Regions from separate parts of the Leptolyngbya sp. CCY15150 genome, predicted to be linked through region 1. Evidence: predicted binding sites of a transcription regulator. Region 1 holds the regulator's gene; the other holds the start of a gene.
What was found. The regulator NtcA, encoded in region 1, controls nitrogen genes in cyanobacteria. The targets are predictions, from matches to a motif close to TTTGTANNNNNNNNTACAAA.
Positions count from the first base shown of each region.

Region 1 (9,825 bases):
CCGTTGGCGATCGCGCCAATGGAGCACCGCCTCCCACTGACTTTTATCCTGAAATTCCGCGCGTAGGGCCTGGTACTTCTCCGCCTTAATTCGATCTTGGGCCAGGCGATCGCGCTGGGCAATCAACTCCCGTTCCACGATGCGAAACTGCTCCTCCCGCTCCTTCACCGCGTCCAGCTTGCCCGTCGCTTGAATAATTTTGCGATCGAACGCAGCCACCCCCGCCAGCTCGTCAATAATCTCGCGGCGTTCCCGAGGGTTCATGGAAATAATGCTGGTGACGTCCCCCTGCAGAACAACGTTGTAGCCTTCGGGATACACGTGGAAGCGGTGCAGGTGGTCGTGAAGCTGGGTGAGGGTACAGGGCTGATCGTTGATGTAGTAGTTAGAGGTGTAGGTGCCCTGGGGCGTCACCCGCAGCTTCCGGGTCACCTTCCATTCCCCCGTCGCCAAAATTTCCTGCAGCAGCGGATCGGGCTCGTCCTCAAAGGCATAGCGATCCGGTTCAGGAGCGGGAGGCGTCTCGGGCGACCCATGTCCATTAAGATCTACCCCATTGAGGTTTACCCCATTGAGACCTGTCTCATTGAGATCTGCCTCATTGAGATCTACCCCATTGGGATCCGATCCATTAAGCTCTGACCCATTGAGATCTGGATCAAGCCCCTGGGCTTCCGGTGCCTCCCCCGTAGACTCATCAGGTGTAGATGCATCAGGTGCCTCCCCTGTAGATGCATCAGGCACTTCATCGGGGGATTCTGGCGGGGATTCTGGCGGGGCAGCGATCGCCCTCGAACCCACAGCATCCTCCGGCTCCATCTGAAACGTCACGGTGACACTAGCTTCCACCGTAGAGCGACTGCGGCTCGAATGATTTTGGTTAACCAAATCGGGCAACCGCTCCGCCCGCATTCCCTTGGAGCCAGACAAACCTAGGGCAAACAGCAGCGCATCCAAAATATTGGATTTTCCCGACCCATTGGGGCCAGAAACAACGGTGAACCCAGGCAGCAACGGGACTGCCGTTGTCCCGCCAAAGGACTTGAAGTGAGAGAGTTCAACCCGCTTAATGAACACTAGGGATTGCCGCGATGCGCTTCAGTACGAATATACTACATCCATGGAGGTGTCGCCCACGGAGGGATCAACAACCGTGCCTCAATCCTAATGCACTGGCTTGATATCCACCTAGGATTGCCGCAACACCCATGGGTGACGTAGTCGCATTATAGGCAATGATTGGAAATTAACGCTAAATGTAGCGTATTGTCTCAAAGGTTACCCCTAGGTTTTGAGCACAACGCCATAATAGGCCCATGGATAAATTCCGAGTTCAGATCCTCGGAAGGCGCAAATTCCCGGTGTCTGCCTGAGGCAGCCCTGGGGTTCGGCACCGGAGATTTGCGCAAACCCATGCCAGGACTAATCCTAGGCTTAAGTAAACTGCTGACTGAGGGCCACGGGATTATGCACCGTAATCCGCTTTTTGTGAATGGAGATCATGCCTTCTTGGCGCAGATCCCCCAGCAGGCGGGTCACAGTCACCCTGGTTGAGCCAATGGCCTCAGCGATCGCTTGGTGAGATAGCTTTAGGTCAATGGTGATGCCTTCTTGACTAGGAACGCCAAAGTCACGGCAGAGAATCAGCAAAAAGCTCACCAACCGCGATCCCATATCCCGATGAGCTAGGGTCTCGATCATCATCTCGGTTTGCAAAATCCGAGACGATAACCCCCGCAGCATAATCATCGAGAGTTCAGGATTTTCGTGAAAGGCTTTTTCAACCTGGTCAATCGGCAGCGACAGCAATTCCACCGGCGTGAAGGCCACAGCATGGTAGAAGCGATCGGAACGATGTCCCGTAATCAGCGACAGTACCCCAAATACACTGTTTTCCCGAAGCAAGGCCACGGTGATTTCTTCGCCCGCTTCATAGACTCGGGAGAGCTTCACCGCTCCACTGAGCAAGAAGTAGACGCGCTCCGCCGGATCTCCTGGAAAAAAGATTGTTTTACCACGTTCAAAGGTCTCGACCATCGGTGGAAATGCACCTCCGCTGATCTGGCGGAATACATTTGCCAACGGCTTGTCTTGCGTTACTACCATAGCCCTCGCCCTACCCAATCCCTTAAAGAGTTCTTGTTCACTGTTCGAGCAAGTCGCCTCAGCACATGTGCGAATCGGCTAAACCAGATTTTGCAACTAAACTCTGACGTTACATCACTAAAACTTAACTTATGGGTGCTTTTTTGTGCTCCATGCTACATATTTTTTGAGTCTTTGATAAAGAAGATGTTGAGTTTAGCAAATGAGCACGGGCGATCGCTAGGAATGGCGAGGCTTAGCACCCCCTAGGTATTAGCTTATACACCACCCATAGCGCTTGTAGATATCTTCACACCACACCGGTATCCTGTTGTCTCTACCCCAAGGTTGTTAACCCTTCACCAAGCAATTCTTGAGGTTGTCCTCTATCTTTGTGTCCCCATTTTTCAGTATTCTCCTAATGGCGATCGCATCCAGCCCGTTCCTCAGTTTGGGCCAAGCAAACTAACGTTATCCGGTGACTTGGGAGCAGCATTGCGAAATCCTTGGCTGCCTCTCCCATACCTGCGATCGCCACCTGGAATCTTTAACGCTGTGAATCAACTGTCATGCTGAACCTGACCGGAAAAAATGCCCTCGTAACCGGCATTGCCAACAATCGTTCCATTGCCTGGGGCATCGCTCAGCAACTGCATCAAGCGGGTGCAAACCTCGGCATCACCTACCTCCCAGACGATAAGGGTCGGATGGAAACCAAGGTGGCTGAGTTAGTTGAACCCCTACAACCCAGCTTATTCCTGCCCTGTAACGTCCAAGATGACGAACAAATCGAGACGCTGTTTCAAACGGTGCAAGAGCAATGGGGCAAGATCGACATTTTGATCCACTGCCTGGCGTTTGCCCGACGCGATGACCTCACCGGCAACTTTAGCCAAACCTCCCGCCCAGGGTTCACCACGGCGCTGGATATTAGCACCTACTCCTTGGTCAAGCTTAGCCAAGGGGCAGCGGCGCTGATGAGCGAGGGGGGTAGCATCGTCACCCTCACCTACCTCGGGGGCGTCAAGGTGATACCCAACTATAATGTAATGGGGGTAGCCAAGGCGGCCCTAGAGATGAGCGTACGCTACCTGGCAGCAGAGCTGGGCCCTCAAAATATTCGGGTGAATGCTATTTCAGCCGGCCCCATTCGCACCCTGGCTTCGTCAGCGATCGGCGGCATCCTCGACATGATCCACCACGTGGAAGAAGTCGCGCCACTACGACGCACCGTCACCCAAACCGAAGTAGGCAACACGGCTGCATTTCTCTGTAGTGACCTATCCAGCGGCATGACAGGGCAAGTGCTCTACGTGGATGCGGGCTACGAAATTATGGGCATGTAGGTAGGGGCAGCAGCTCGGTTTAGTCGTTACACAGGGGTAGGGATATGCAAACACGCGATCGCCAACAGTTGGAAGAATCTGGGGGGCTAGAGTTTCCCTTGCGCACCGCGTCGGTAAGTCGGGCAACGCAGGAAACCCAGGTTCACGTCAGCGTCAATGTCGATGGGCAAGGGATAGCCAACGTGGATACGGGCATTCCCTTCCTTGACCATATGCTGCATCAGATCTCCTCCCATGGACTGCTGGATCTGGATATCCAAGCCCAGGGCGACATTGAAATTGACGATCACCACACCAATGAAGATGTGGGCATTACCTTCGGGCAGGCGCTGCACCAGGCCTTAGGCGATCGCAAGGGCATTGTCCGGTTTGGTCATTTCATCGCCCCCCTCGATGAGGCCCTAGTGCAGGTGAGCCTTGATTTTTCTGGACGCCCCCACCTCAGCTATGGTCTAGAGATTCCCACCCAGCGCGTCGGCAGCTACGACACCCAGCTCGTGCGAGAGTTCTTCGTGGCCGTGGTCAACCACAGCCAAATGACGCTACATATTCGCCAACTGGATGGCATCAACTCCCATCACATCATCGAAGCCACCTTCAAAGCCTTCGCCCGCGCCATGCGCATGGCCCTGGAGATCGATCCCCGCCGGGCACATTTAATTCCCAGCTCTAAGGGTGTTCTGTAGGGTCAGCGCGTATGCCAGAAGGGCCAGAAATTCGCCGGGCAGCGGATGCGATCGCTGCTGCTGTGGTCAACCAACCGATTCAAGACCTATTTTTTGCCTTCGATCGCCTCAAGCCCTACGCCGAATCCCTGGCCCGCCAGCAGATTACCGCCGTGCAGACCAAGGGCAAGGCGATTCTTCTCCGGTTCGATCATCGGCTCTCAATTTATAGCCACAACCAGTTGTATGGGGTGTGGATGATTCGACGCGCCTATGCCTTTCCCGACACGAAGCGCCAGCTTCGCCTAGCCATTCATACCGCAAAAACATCCGCCCTGCTCTACAGCGCCTCAGACATTGAGGTGCTCACCGACCATGAGATCGATCACCATCCCTTCCTCAGTAAGCTAGGGCCCGATGTGCTGGATGCCAACACCACCATCGAACAGGTGAGCGATCGCCTCCTTGATGCCAAATTTCGGCGACGGCGCTTGGGCTCTCTCCTGCTCGACCAGCATTTTCTTTGCGGTCTAGGCAACTACCTGAGAAGCGAAGTGCTATTTGTAGCGGGACTGCATCCCAGCCATCGCCCCATGGACTGCCCCGAGGATGCCCTGTATCGGCTAGCAGAGGCAGCGATCGCCCTCTCCCGCCGCTCCTACGAAACGGGCGGCATCACCAACGACCTAGAGCGCGCCCAGCATCTCAAGCAGCAAGGCCATCCCCGCCGCGACTATCGTCACTACGTCTTTTCCCGCAGCGGCAAGCCCTGCTACACCTGCGGCACCACGATTGCGAAAGACATAGCTGGAGGACGTCGATATTACGCTTGCCCCACCTGCCAGCCTAGCCTATAAGTTCATAGCAAAACCTGTCCCCAACCCATCCGGTGCTGAGAACAGATTCATGAAAATGATGACAAAGACACCGGGACAAGAGATGCAAGCATTCTCAGGGATCTCATGCAGGCTCATTGCCGAATCGTTAGGAAGACTTTTTGGAACTGCGCCAGGCCTCGGTCATGCGCCCAAAGTTGAGGCGAAACTCACCCCAGCCCAAGCGACTGCCTGCCGAGTCTTCATCCCAGGATGCCGACAGCACCCCATAGCTCAGTCCCACAACGCCTAGACCGAAAAAACCTAAACTGACCAGCAGCACCGCTGTTGGAGGTAGCTTAAAGAGTTCCTGGGTCACGACAACATAGCTGACAATAAACGTGGAAATCCCCAGCACCGTCGGCACGCCGCAGAACAGCGCCATGCGTCGAATCATGCGGCGGCTGACCACCTCAGGGATGGCCGAGTTGGCGCTGGGCGATCGCTTCGCAGCCGATGAAGACGAGGCAGGGCGGCTAGTCGCAGCCGGGGCAGGCTTTTTCTCCGTCTTTTTGCGGTTGCTAGACGGCTCAAACGGAAGGCGATCGGCGTCGGTCGATTTGTCGTTTGACTTAGACCCCATGGCGCTTAACCGCGAATGCCAAGACGCGTAATCAGGGCGCGGTAGCGTTCTTGATCGTGCTTGAGAATGTAGGCGAGGAGCCGTTTCCGCTGACCAATAATTTTCAGCAAGCCACGCCGGGAGGAGTGATCCTTCTTGTTGACTTTAAGGTGGGCACTGAGCTGGTTAATGCGCTCGGTGAGCATGGCCACCTGTACATCAGCCGATCCGGTATCGGTTTCGTGGACTTGGAAGTCGGTGATAATCTTTTGTTTTTGCTCTTGCAACAAAGCCATGGGTCGTCTGTTCTCTATCAACGCAGTCGAAGCTACTCATCATATCATAGCGGGTCATGCTGTCGGAAGGGTACCGCAGCGGCATGACTCAGACCTAGCTAGTCTCGACTCAGCCAGGCGATCGCTTCCCGAATCCACAGTTCCACATCGGTACTTTTCGACAGCGTGGAATATTGCCCCACGGTTCGCAGAGCTTCCATAATTTCTTGGGTACTGTAGCCCAGGGCCATCAGGGTAATTTCCACATCTTCCTGCACGGCAGGCACAGGCGCTGCATCGGGAGCACTGGTCATCAGCCCCGATTGATGTCGCCACTCGGCTAATTTACTGCGCAATTCCAAGGAAATCCGCTCCGCTGTTTTTGCCCCCACGCCGGGGGTGCGGGACAGCATTCGAATATTGCTAGACACGATCGCCTGCACCAGATCTTGAATGCCTAGGGTATCCAGCAGCGCCAGGGCAAGCTGGGGGCCAATGCCGCTCACGGCAATCAGTTGGCGAAATAAATCGCGCTCTGCCGGCGAGAGAAAGCCAAAAAAGCTCTGTTGATCATCGCGCCAGTGCAGATGGGTGAACACCTGCGTCGATACGCCGATGGTGAAGGTGCTGAGGCTACGCGGCAGAATTTGCAGCTCATAGCCAATGTGGTTCACCTCCAAAATCAGCAGCCAGCGGTTATTGGGCAGGGCTTGCAGGGCAGCAACGGTGCCTGTGAGGTAGCTAATCATTCAGATTGGGATCTAAAAAGCCAAAATGGTGGAGTCCTTGCAGAATACCACCGGCACAGGGGCGATCGGCGAGAAAGCGATCGCTGGATGGATGGTGATGATGCCAGGTGATTAACTCTGGCTTCGCATTGCCAACAATAATGCCCTTCGCCTTGGCATGGTCATACATGGCCCGGTCATTCCCCGAATCACCACAGACCACCGTGCGCTCCGGTGGCATCTGGAACATCCGCTGCAAAAACTGCACCGCCGCCCCTTTATTGCCGTGGCGCGGCAGCAGATCTAGATCCACGCCACTGCTGTAGACCACCTGCACCGCCAGCCCAGCCTGCTGAAAAGCAGCTTGGAGAACCGGCAGCAGGCGATCGCCCATTCCAGGCTCAACATAGTAGCTCAGCTTGTGGGGCAATTGTTCCGACGCGGGCTGGGGTGTTAATTCAGGATAACGGGCGGCGATCGCTGCCACCTGATGTCGATCCCAACCTTGGTTAAGATGCTCAACCCAAACCGGATCCGGGGTGGAACTCTTGCCGATATAAATCTCAGTGCCCACCGCCAACACCCGCACATCCGGCTCCAGCAACGCCACCTCACGGGTGAGTTGGTCATACAGGGTGGGCGATCGCCCCGTGGAATAGACCAGGATAGTACCGTAGCGATCGCGATGCTGAGCCAGGCAATGGTTCAAATGAGCCAAGGCCACAGAATCACCGACCAGAGTTCCATCTAGATCTGTGATGAACAAAAAGGGAGACACCAGATTTCCTCAACACAACAACCATGTCTCAAGAGCTACGTTACGCAAGCGAGTTGCTGAGGTCAAGCGGTGACCGTCTCTCCCTCCGATCACGCTCACCGCAAAACCACCGCAAAATCACTGCAAAACCTTGCCCCTTGCAGTGTAAACCGCCGATCACACCAGGGCAACGCATGGACTCGGAGCATAAAAAAAGCGTCCCTGTCTGTTGACAGCGACGCTCCTAGTACACGAGAACGTTTGGGGAGGCTCGATCAGCCGCCCGCCACCGCTGGCACAATGCTGACTTCATCGCCATCCTGCAGAACCGTACCGGCCCCATCTAGGAAGCGAATATCTTCGCTATTGACGTAGAAATTGATGAAGCGCCGCAATTGGCCTTGGTCATCACAGAGCCGCGCCCGAATGCCAGGATAGGCTTGCTCCAGAGCATCAAGCAATTCGGTAATCGTGCCGCCATTGCATTCAATGGTGGCTTGATCGCGGGTAAATTTTTGGAGCGGAGTTGGAATCAGTACCTTAACAGCCATAGTTTCGTGAATGTGAATCGTTCCTGTGAATTGCCTGGATATGAAACGTCGGACTAACCTAGTCTACGACTGGTCTAGACCAAAACCTGCTGCCACTCCAAGCGATCCAGGGTGCGCGATCGCTCTAGGGCACGCTCAAAGCTTTCTAGCTTCGGTTCGATGGTGAAGGGTTCGCCCACGCAGCCCTGGACAGCTTCCTGGGTCTTGAGACCATTGCCGGTGATGTAGACAACGGTGGTTTCTTCAGGGTCAATCTTGCCAGCTTCCACCAGCTTCTTCAACACAGCAATGGTGGTGCCGCCAGCGGTTTCCGTGAATACACCTTCGGTTTCTGCCAGCAGGCGGATACCGTCGATGATTTCTTCATCGGTGACCGACTCAATGTTGCCGTTGGTCTTCCGCGCCACTTCCAGAGCATAGACACCGTCCGCAGGATTACCAATGGCGATGGACTTAGCGATGGTGCTGGGTTTTACAGGATTAATGAAGTCCCGCCCTTCTTCAAAGGCTTGGGCAATGGGAGAGCAGCCCACGGCTTGAGCACCGCTAAACCGCACCGCTTTGTCGTCTACTAGGCCCACATTAATGAACTCTTGGAAACCCTTGTAGATCTTGGTGAACAAGGAGCCCGATGCCAGCGGCGCAACGATGTGATCCGGCAACTGCCAGCCGAGTTGTTCTGCGACTTCATAGCCCAAGGTCTTGGAACCCTCGGAATAGTAAGGACGTAGGTTGATGTTCACAAAGCCCCAACCTTGGGTGTTGGCCACTTCCGAACAGAGGCGATTCACTTGGTCGTAGTTGCCCTTCACCGCCATGACCGTGGGGTTGTAGATTAGGGTGCCCAGCACTTTGCCGGCTTCTAGATCCGAGGGAATAAACACACAGCAGTCTAAGCCTGCATGGGCAGCGATCGCCGCCGTGGAGTTGGCCAAGTTGCCGGTGCTAGCACAGGATACGGTGGAGAATCCTAGCTCCCGGGCCCGGGTCAGCGCCACGGAAACCACCCGATCCTTGAAGCTCAGGGTCGGCATGTTGACCGCATCGTTCTTAATATAGAGACGCTTGAGACCCAAGCGACGCGCCAAGCGATTAGCCTGTAGCAGCGGCGTCATCCCCGTGCCCACATCAATGGGATTGTCTGAGGTGACCGGCAAGAAGTCGCGGTAGCGCCAGATGGAGTTGGGGCCGGCTTGAATCGTCTCCCGCGTAACGGTGCGGCGGAGAAATTCGTAGTCGTAGGTGACTTCTAGAGGGCCAAAACAAACATCTTCGCAAACGTGCAGCGCCTTGAGGTCATATTCTGTGCCGCATTCTTTACAGCGAAGCGCCTTGATGGCCGTGGAGCGGGTAGAACGGGGTGGTGCCTGAGTCATGAAACGTCTCGTTGGGTACTAGGGTCTAAGCATTGGATGGTTCAGCGCTCACATCCGGGGCTCGCCGAGGTGGATTACCTCTAGGAGCGATCGCTCTACCTCAGATGAGATGGGCGATTCAGCAAGCTACTTTCACCAAACTAGACCCGATAGTATCACGGGGCAAAACCACCGTCAAACAAAGCCGACTATTTAAGTCGGGATTCAAAAACGTGAGTATTATCAGTGGTTTCAGCCATTGCAGGAGAGTTATCGCTGGTCTAAGGGCAAAAAAGAGAGCAGAGATTTTCACAACGTATCCCAAACCAACGTGCGCCGACCGACGATGGGAGGCTCTCCCAGGGCAAGATGCATCAGTCCTGATTGACGGACAAAACTCCTGCAATCTGGATCCTCTCGTAGATTGGATTAGCGTCAGCGTAAACCAACGGAACCTAAGCTGGTACTGGGTTTGACATGGCTCAACCTAATGCTCTAAGGCGTAAGTAACTCGCCTATTTGCTGAGGCGGAAAATCTCATGTGTCCTGGATTCCTTTTCGTTCTTCTGCCTTGCGGTACTAGCTGTCCCATCAACTTTTTTAAAGACATCAAAGCAACGGATCAA
Region 1 is NZ_JACSWB010000146.1:26,224-36,048, reverse strand. Features, by position in the region: gene smc (chromosome segregation protein SMC) at 1-1,077, opposite strand, end outside; gene ntcA (global nitrogen regulator NtcA) at 1,435-2,106, opposite strand; gene fabI (enoyl-ACP reductase FabI) at 2,655-3,431, shown strand; gene hisB (imidazoleglycerol-phosphate dehydratase HisB) at 3,476-4,117, shown strand; gene nei (endonuclease VIII) at 4,129-4,953, shown strand; gene JUJ53_RS05500 (PAM68 family protein) at 5,081-5,554, opposite strand; gene rpsO (30S ribosomal protein S15) at 5,560-5,829, opposite strand; gene ruvA (Holliday junction branch migration protein RuvA) at 5,928-6,557, opposite strand; gene JUJ53_RS05485 (sucrose-phosphate phosphatase) at 6,550-7,314, opposite strand; gene JUJ53_RS05480 (MoaD/ThiS family protein) at 7,569-7,844, opposite strand; gene thrC (threonine synthase) at 7,919-9,220, opposite strand.

Region 2 (9,825 bases), on a different contig from region 1:
CTGTGCTGATCGTGTCCGATCACGGGGCCCGACCGCTGGTGGGAGGGATTTGTATTAACCAATGGCTGATCGAGCAAGGCTACCTCAGCGTGGTCGAATCACCCACCACGCCCACATCGTTGGATGAGTTGACCATTGACTGGGAGCATACCCAAGCCTGGGGCGCGGGGGGCTACTATGCCCGGATTTTCCTCAATGTCAAAGGGCGTGAACCCAATGGCATTGTGCCCTTAGCTGACTATGAGCGCCTGCGTACGGAACTGGCCGAGAAACTGGCTAGGATTCCTGCCCCGGATGGGACACCCATGGATAACCGGGTCTACAAGCCCCAGGAGGTCTATCAACGGGTGCGTGGGATTGCGCCTGACCTGCTGGCCTATTTTGATGAACTGGCCTGGCGATCGATTGGTACGGTGGGTCATGCCGAGCTCTACACCACTAATAACGACACCGGCCCCGATGATGCCAACCATGCCCGCTATGGCCTCATGATTTTCCATGATCCCCAACAGCCTAAGGGGGGACAGGTGCTCGATCAAGCCCAGATTTATGACATTTTGCCCACGCTGCTCGATCGCTATCAGCTCACGGCTCCGCCTAAGCTACGGGGCAAGGTGCTGCCGGTTTAGACCGATGCCAACCTCAGCTTCAACCGATGAGCTAGGTGAACCCATAGGGGTGCGATCGCCCCGGATGGATCGACCAAACTTCTGTAACCCTGATTCTCACCTAGGTTGAGCTAGCGTCGGCATAACCCAACGGACTCTGAGCTGGCGCTGGGCCTCCCGTTGCTCGAACCAGCCTACGGAACAAGATTGGTCAGTCAATCAGGCGATCGCCCTAGGTCACCAAACGCTGAAATCGAGATGGTTGAGCTAGGAGAATTTGATGAGAGAATACAAAGGAGAGCAAACCGTATCAATGACTACAAAACACCGTGAGCGCACGGTGCTACAACCAGTCAAGTCACTGGGCATCCTCTAGGTTTGCTATCGCAGTGGGTAAGCGGTACGGTTGAGTGGTTTCGTCACCGCTGTTTAGGGTAACAATGAGGTTCTTGTGCGCACAAGGGTCGATCGCTCTTCTGCATGGGCAGGAAAGCTGATAGAACCTATCTTCTCCATGAAGGCAGGTAGCTCATGATCCTCGGTGGCATAACCTTGTTTGAGAATTTGATTAGGAGTCATTGAAGGCTTATGAAGAAAGTTGAAGCAATCATCCGTCCCTTCAAGCTAGATGAAGTGAAGATTGCCCTCGTCAATGCTGGCATCGTAGGGATGACCGTTTCAGAAGTACGTGGATTTGGTCGGCAAAAGGGTCAGACCGAGCGCTACCGTGGTTCTGAATATACGGTGGAGTTTCTACAAAAGCTCAAGATTGAGATTGTAGTAGAAGACGATCAGGTGGATATGGTGGTCGATAAGATCATCTTGGCAGCCCGCACCGGGGAAATTGGAGATGGCAAGATCTTTGTCACCTCTGTGGATTCGATTATTCGGATTCGTACCGGTGAGAAAAATCTAGAGGCTATCTAGCCGTCCAGTATTTCTGAGGAAGGGTTGCGCCGCTAGCCAGTCCTCAGGCAATATGGGTTAAAGCCAACCAGACCCCACGGGTCTGGTTTTTTCGTTGGGTGCGTAGCCGTTGCTCTAGGTGCGCTTTGGATCGATGCCGTTGATTTTCAATAGGTCGGCAATGCTGGTGCAGTAGTGGGGTAATCCTAGAACCGTGGGATTCATGGGATTTTGATAGACAAAGTGGCGATAGTCTAGGCAAAAGCGATCCCAGGCTTCCATCTGAATACGAAAAACCCGAATGATGATATTGGCCAGGTGAATCGAAAGGGGAATGCGGAAATAAATACGCTGGTTCAGATAACGACAGATTTGGGCGATCGCTTGATTGGCGGTGAGGGGATCGTTGCCCAGCACCCATTCGCGGGATTCGCCAGGCTCAGGCGGATGGTCTACTAAATAGGTGACAACTTGGGCAATATCCTGGGCATGGGTGATATGAAAGCTGCCGTCGGCACTCAGGAAGCGAATTAGTCCCATCCATTGAATCACCTCGGGCAGTCCGGCGGAAATCTGCGAGTAGGGTTTTTGCCCATCGCCACCGAAGACGAGGGTGGGGAAGAGGGTGGTGACCTTGGGGGCGATCGCTAATTGGGGCAGTCGCTGATGACAGATATATTTTGATCGCACGTAGCCAGTGCCCATCTGTCCCGCTTGGGGCAGGGGCTGATGATCGCGACCTAGGATACTGGCAGTGGAAAAATAAATCACCTGCTGGCAGCGCTGGGCATCCAACAAGCTCATCAGTTGCAGGGTTTTGGTGACGTTAATGTCGTAGGCGCGCTGCTCGCCACCCCAGGCCGTCGCAATCAGGATGGCGGTATCGATGGTGCTGAGCAGCGCGCGATGGTCTTCGATCTCGTAGAGATCGCCGGTGATCACATGAATGCCCGATCGCGCCTCTAGATTCAGCTTGAGCTTAGCTGGATTCCGCACCAGCAGAAAAAGCTCGTGGGAGGTTTGCTGAATCAACAGTTCGGTAATGTAGTGCCCAATGCAGCCACTCGCGCCGGTGATAAAAATCCGTTGAGGTGCAGGAGATTTAGGAGTTGCTGAAAAGGTCATAGATTATCCGTTACGCAGACCACGCTAGCATACGCCAAAACAAGTATGGATGGCGACCGAGCGATCGCCATCCATAGCATTATTCAACCCCTAGGGTCACCATCAGGTGGCTGCGAGCAGTTGATCCGCTTGCTTCGCCGTCTCAAAGAAGAAGGCGGCATTTTCTTCGGGGGTGCGCTGGAGGATGCCGTGACCAAGGTTGAGAATATGACCCCGGTTGCCGGCCTTGCGGATGGTGTCAATAATGCGATCGCGGATGACGGCTTTGGAGCCAAACAGCACGCCAGGATCGATATTACCCTGAACGCCAATGTTGGGCCCTAGGCGGCGGCGAGCATCGGCCATGTCCACCGTCCAGTCTACGCTGACGATATCAACGCCCGATTGACCCATGCGCTCTAGAACGCCAGCGCTACCGCTGATGTAGAGAATCATGGGCGTATCGGGGTGAACCGCTTTGACCTGACGGATGACCTGCTGCTGGTAGGGCAGGGCAAAGACGTCGTAGTCCTGCGGGCTCAGTTGACCAGCCCAGGAGTCAAACAACTGCACCACCTGAGCGCCACAGTCAATCTGATGGCATAGATAAACAGCGATCGCATCTGCCAACTTACCGAGGAAGGCGTGGAGAATCTCGGGCTGGGTGAAGGCCAAGTGCTTAATCACCGCATAGTCTTTGGAGCTTTTGCCTTCCACGGCATAGGCGGCCAACGTCCAAGGCGATCCAGCAAAGCCAAGCACGGTGGCTTCATTGCCTACTTCTTGGCGCAGGGTTTGCAGAATCGTGCGGATAAAGGGGGTGGATTCATCCGGCTCTAGGGTGTGCAGTTGATTCACCTGCTCTAGGGTGCGGATGGGATTGTCGATGATCGGCCCCTTGCTCTCGATGATTTCAAAGGGAATACCGATGCCAGGCAGGGGCGTCAAAATATCGGAGAACATGATCACCCCATCGGGACGGAAAGCCCGCCAGGGCTGCAGCGAGATCTCGATGGCAATGTCTGGATTTTCAGATCGTTCACGAAATGAGGGGTATTTTTCGCGCAGATCACGGTAAACCTTCATGTAGCGCCCAGCCTGACGCATCATCCACACGGGAGGACGATCCAACACTTCGCCCCGAGCCGCCCGCAACAAATAGGGAACCTGATTCGATCCGCTCATTTCGACTCCAATTCTTAACGTAGTCTTTTTAAACGCATTTGCTAGCTTATCACTGAGCGATCGCCCCAACATGGCATGGCGGTTTACGAAACGTTAAGCTGTCGGCTACACGTTCGGGCCGATTGCCGATGAGGAGTCTAATGGATTGACTAGATTTGAGGGGGTGGGTCGTCGCCATCCGCCGATGAATAGGGCGGGATCAAGATCCGAGGGGCGTCGGGATCTACCCCGTCTGGCTGAAGGACGGTGTTGGGTGACTCAGAGGATGGATCTGACGACGGAGACCCTGGAGCAGTCTCTTCCTCGTTGCGGTAGCTGTAGGAATAAAGGGTGCCGCTTTGCTGACGGCGTACCGGATCTCGCTGGACTTCGTAGATAGATGGCGCAACTTCCTCGGGGCGATCGCTCTCCTGATCGGCATCGTCGTCCCAATCATCCCAGTCGTCTAAGTCGCCTAGGTCGTTGTCTACATCGCTATCTGAACGATCTGGATCGTCAAAGCCTAGATCGTCAACGTCTGGATCATCGGCATGGCGATCGCGCCAAGCTTGCCAGGCAGCAGCCCGATCTCGGTCATAGTCATCAAAGCGCGGGTCATCGTAGACGGAGACGCTCGGGGAGACATCCTGGGATGGATCGTCGTATGGGGAGTCTGCCTCACGCTCGTAGTAAGCTGCGTCGTCGTCTAGGTCTAAGATGTCGTCATCCAAGTTGTCGTAACCTGGTTCTGGATAGACCGCGCGCGGGTCGTCCTCCTCAGCCTGCCAGTCGTCCCAGACGGCAGATTCTTCCACCGGCTGATCCAGCTCGGGATCAGGGGTCACATAGGTGTAGGTTGGCCGACCATAGTCGCGATTCTCGGGCGGCTGACCATAGGACGGCTGGGACGCCGATGGCTCGGCTGTACTGCGCAGGACTTCCGCATCCGTTACCAGGGGCTCCCGCCGATCGCCCTTGGGGATACTACCCTGCCAAGATTCCCACGACTCCCAATCTTCCTTGGATCGCTGCCAAGGGGTATCCCAGGTTTCTCCCCAAGCAGGTTGAGAGGATCGTTGGGATGCTTGAGAAGTGCGATCGCGCTTTGTTGCTCGTGGTTCAGAAGGCGGACTGCCGGCCCGATCCCTCGGTTCTTGACGCCAGCGTGAAAAGGGTGGCGATCGCCGGGGAGCAGGCTCATTGGCCGCTGTCCAGCGTTCCGTCGGCCGCTTTGCATCCGCCTGAAAAAGCCCCATGAGAATGAGAGCTGTCGCCACGCCACAGCCCAAGGCTCCTAAGATCCACACCGATAGGGGCATGGCCAGAGAGATGCGGCCTAGCACAATCAGCGGCACGGAGTACGACCAGTTTTGCACCGCAAACAGGATCAACCCAGCCCCTAGTCCTAGCCCTAGCAATCGATTAAACGTGACCATTCCCCTGCATCATCACAACTAGTTCCAGTCTAGCGGCTTGGATCCGGCGATCGGCAGATACCGAACACTGAGGTATAGCCGTGGAGGAAGGTGGTATTACCCACAGGCCCGACTTCGCCGTTGCAGAAAAAGCCACTTAGGGGCGTATCAACGAGGTAGCGATGGAAGAGCCGAGAATCTACATTGGGCTGTCCGTATAGCCCCTCCCCGCGGCCGAGGCAGGCAAAGAGGAGTGCGCCGATGGGCGAACTACCTTGATGATCCTGGTTTTGATATTGGGTGAATAGACCTTCCATGTCATCAATCGACGTTTGGGCATCCCGTAGATGAAACTGCACCCGTTGCCCTGGCCGTACCCGATCCCCAATGGCGATCGCCCCCACCTTGGGATCGACGCCAATCAGGTTGCGGATCAGGAAATCACCCTGGCCCAGCTTTTCCTTAAACTCATTCTGGGCAATGCCGATAAAAAGGGAATTCTGCGCCAGCATCTGATCATCCTCGCTCAGATCCCGGATTAGCATCTGCAAGGTTTCGAGGGGCGTCTTGCCGACCTCGCAGACTCCGGCCATTTCATCAGCCTCCAGCTCTAGAACGATATTGCGCTCGCCCTGCACAACTCGATAGGGACAGCCAATGGGGCGACAACCCTGGGCTACAATGGCATCGATGACAATATTGCCGCTGAGGGCTAACCCCACAATGCCCTCGTCATAGAATTCGTAGTTGCAAAACAGCCCGCATTGCCCGGTGACCGAGCCAGTGCTGGCCAGCCCCCCAATTTTCACGGAGCCTGGGTAGGCAAAGTCTAAACCCTGCAATAGGTCATTGATCCCCGGTGCAAAAGGTTCTGATAGCAAAACGAACTGGGGTTGATCTGCAGGCGATACTCCGACTAGATCCACCCAGGCATCCGGTGCGGCATCTGGGTCAGGCAAGAGTTCAGAATCAAGGTGAAAGGCTTCCACCTTGACGCCGGGTAGGTGGGCTAAGGTGAGGCTGAGGGCGGCTTCCCCTTCCACTTCCTGCGCTGCATCGCGGGTGCTGGCTTGCCCAATCACCCCACCGCCGCTGCCGCCCACAATGGTGGCTACATCGAGGTAATTGCGCAGGAGCGGCATCAAGCGCGGGAATTCACTGGCATAGGCAGATGAGATGAACACAATCGCCAGGTCGGCTGGAGCATTCAACTGCTGAGTTGCGTTATCAACCACGTCTTGAATAGCGGCTTCAAGAGATGGGAGAGTGGAGAGGGCGTTAGCCCATTTCATAGGGTCAGTCATAGTACTAGTTCGCCGAGTCACAATACGAACTGTCGTAGCGTTCTCCCTATTCTCTAGGAAAACGGGTCAACAGAGAAGTTAAGAGCTGTGAGGCGTTGCTCAATCTTGGTCAACATTGTTCAAGATCCAGACTTCTTCAGCGATCGCCTTCCGGTGAGTTTGGTAACATTGTTGACTAGAACAAGGGCGATCGCACAGTAGCATAGGGATTGGGAAGGTTTGGGTCTCTCTGTCTATGTGGATGATCTAGATTCCAGCCACGGCAAATCTAAAGATAATAGGTTTGGCATTTATGGGGGCTAAATGCGTGAATGGGCTTCAGGGTCAGCCGTTGCATGGCAGGGTTCGGGGTTTTCCCATTCACGACCTCGAAGGTTTCAGACTAAGATAGTCCAGGGTAGACCACCCGAATGTACTGAGATAAGTCATAACCATAACGAAAAGCTATGAGCGATATCCACAACCAAATTGAGCAAGAACGTGAACAGGCACGGGCCGTATGCAGCACTGAAGGTGCTTCCTCTGGGGAATGTGCTGCTGCATGGGATGCTGTAGAAGAACTGCAGGCTGAAGCAGCCCACAAAAAGAGCAAAGAACAGCCCAAAACCTCGTTTGATCAATATTGCGACGAGAACCCTGAAGCTGCTGAGTGCAGAGTCTACGACAACTAAGCCAATTGCTGGGCCCAGTAGTCAGACTATGAACGTGTTTCAAATCAACGTGGGGATCGCATGGGTGATCCCCTTGTTTTTTGTTCAGAAGATCTGACGACGCTTCACCGTGATCTCAAGGCTAGCACGACGCTCATCCATGGATGTGATGGAATTATTGTTACCCAATCCCGCCGCCACCCATCGCCTAGGACAAGTTCTAGGGCGATCGCTTCCGGTTGGAACAATTTTGCTACTAGACGGAAATTTAGGCAGCGGCAAGACCAGTTTAGTTCAGGGTATAGGCCATGGATTAGGGATTTCCGAACCGATTGTCAGCCCCACCTTTACCTTGGTCAATGAGTATCTAGACGGTCGGCTGCCGCTCTACCATTTTGATCTCTATCGCCTAGACACCCAGGCGGTGGCCTCGCTTTATATTGATTTGTATTGGGAAGGGGTGGAGTATCCCTTGGGATTAGTGGCCATCGAGTGGCCCGATCGCTTGCTCCAATGGCCTGAGCCAGCCCTCCATATTCAGCTATCGATCACCCATGATGATCAGCGTTTGGCTACCCTCATGCCTGTGGGGCCGGTGCTGCCGTCTTGGTTTAAGTCGCTTCAAGGATTGATGGCGGCAGGGTAGGGCGGATTCCATGGGGATGCTACCAACCCTGCCTACTAGATCTCTAGGGATCATCAGCTTCCAGGATCATCAGGTTCCAGAACGATTTAGGCGGCGATAGGCTTCAGCTAGGGAGGTGCGATCGCCCACGTTGCCGGGAAAGAGAACCACCGGCAGGTTCGGGAACTGGGGATGATCGGCGGGGGTGCGAATGATGGAACAGCCGGGTAGAATTTGCCCGAGGAGTCTAGCTGCGGTGAGGGCTAGACCGGTGCTGACGACGTCATTGGAGGTGATCCCGCCTTTGCTAATCAAGAATCCTAGGTTGTCTGGCAGGTGGCGCACCACATCCATGAGTAGATCCGAGACGGCTACCCCGAACGCTAGGCGAGTTTCGATGCTATCAAACGTAAGCTCTTCGCGGCTGGTGTAGATTACGGGTGTTTGACCAGCGCTGTGGACGGTGTGAATGCGATCGCAAATATTGGTCAGCAGGTCGGCGCGCTGTTGATCGCTGGCGTCGAGTAAGTGGGCGACGTCAATCTCAACCCCAGCAACACCGGGTTCCTTCAGGAGTTCGTTCAGTTGCTCTGTTGTTTTCTTGACGTGGGATCCCACCAAGACGGCACCGGGTTGCCCGTGACGAGTGTAGGCTCCCATCTGGTCGGCGGGGGTGGGCTGGGGGGGAAGATCTGCCAAGGCGGTCAGTAAGCTGGCGGCGCTGCGAAACAGAAAGCGCTTTCCCTGGGCGGCAGCAGCCAAAACATCCTGGGCAAATCGATCCAAGTCCGCCTGCTCTTCGGCATCTACCACGCCACATTGGTTATCACGGAGGGCCAGGAGGCGATCGCCCGTACCGCCCCGGATATCAGCCAGCAAAAATCGTTCCACATTCTCACTGGAAATGCGGCCTTTGGTTTTCTCTTCGACATAGTCGGGGAGATAGCTGTGGTGGTAACCAAAGACAGAGTCCTGCGCAAACTCGGTGGTGTGTACCGGTGTTTCGACGCCATCTATTAATAAGTAGTGAATGCTGTCGCGGGTGATGCGTCCACCTTCAAAAAAGGCGGGGGTGAGGAAATGGGCATCGAAGGGGCCCAGCTCCTCGGCGATCGCATCGGTTTCAATCGGGTAGTGACCGCGCAGGGTGGAATCAGAGCGGCTCACGATCAAAAAGTCTTGGAGCCCCACCTGAGCGATCGCCCGCTTGAGGGCTTGGCATACCTCACGGGTGATCTGGTTGGCCTGCTCAGGGGGCAGGGCGCGGGTGTTAGTCAAGATAAAAAAGATGGGAGCATCATCCAGTAAGCCCAGCTTGAGGGTGTCTTCATCCCAGCGGGTGAGCAGGAGACAGCTATGCACGGTTTGAGATCCGGTGGGATCATCATCCAGCACAATAATTTTGGGTTGCGTAGACATAGGCTTCTCTCTTAATGCTTCAAGCTAGGACTCACGCATCGCTAAGACCTGATTGGCTGAACCATCTTTCCCCCCATCCTCCAGCCCCTTCTCCCACAAGGAGAACAAGAATAGGTGTTTTCAAAGCCCCCCGCCCGCTCTGGGAGAGGGGTTTGGGGTGAAGGTCTTCAAGTTGTGTCCGTCAACCAGCACTAGGACATGCTGCCTAGCCCCGAGTCGGGTGATTCGGCCAGCGATCGCGCTCTTCGATTTTCCCACTGTCGGCCATGAATTCCCTAGGCGATCGCTGAAATCCATGGCGATCGCCTAGGTTGTATAAGATGAAACTCAATAAATCTAGTGAAATGATAGTCTGGGATGATTGATAGTCTCACTCTAAGTCTTAGTATGCTGCCTGTGAGACATTAGATTAGTAGGTTTGATGAGCCATTTGAGTCGGGATCGTCTTGGGGTGTATTTCTCCATATCTGGGCTGGGTTGAACTGCCGATTTTAGAGAAGATGCGATCGCCTGTAATCTTTATGACGTAGGAACTCGATGCTCTGGGGCTGGAAGGGACTCGTCCAGCATTCTCTTGACCTCCTTGGTGTGATCGAGCGCACGCTAATTAGGTGCGCTCGACACGGTTTT
Region 2 is NZ_JACSWB010000174.1:105,423-115,247, reverse strand. Features, by position in the region: gene JUJ53_RS12445 (alkaline phosphatase family protein) at 1-629, shown strand, start outside; gene JUJ53_RS12440 (P-II family nitrogen regulator) at 1,197-1,535, shown strand; gene JUJ53_RS12435 (NAD(P)-dependent oxidoreductase) at 1,650-2,639, opposite strand; gene hemE (uroporphyrinogen decarboxylase) at 2,742-3,803, opposite strand; gene JUJ53_RS12425 (hypothetical protein) at 3,953-5,218, opposite strand; gene JUJ53_RS12420 (FIST N-terminal domain-containing protein) at 5,248-6,501, opposite strand; gene JUJ53_RS12415 (Calvin cycle protein CP12) at 6,948-7,172, shown strand; gene tsaE (tRNA (adenosine(37)-N6)-threonylcarbamoyltransferase complex ATPase subunit type 1 TsaE) at 7,321-7,797, shown strand; gene JUJ53_RS12405 (four-carbon acid sugar kinase family protein) at 7,867-9,195, opposite strand; gene JUJ53_RS25100 (hypothetical protein) at 9,401-9,526, opposite strand.
Region 2: a site for NtcA is predicted at 913-932, ahead of JUJ53_RS12440 (P-II family nitrogen regulator). Genes of this name have one in related genera too.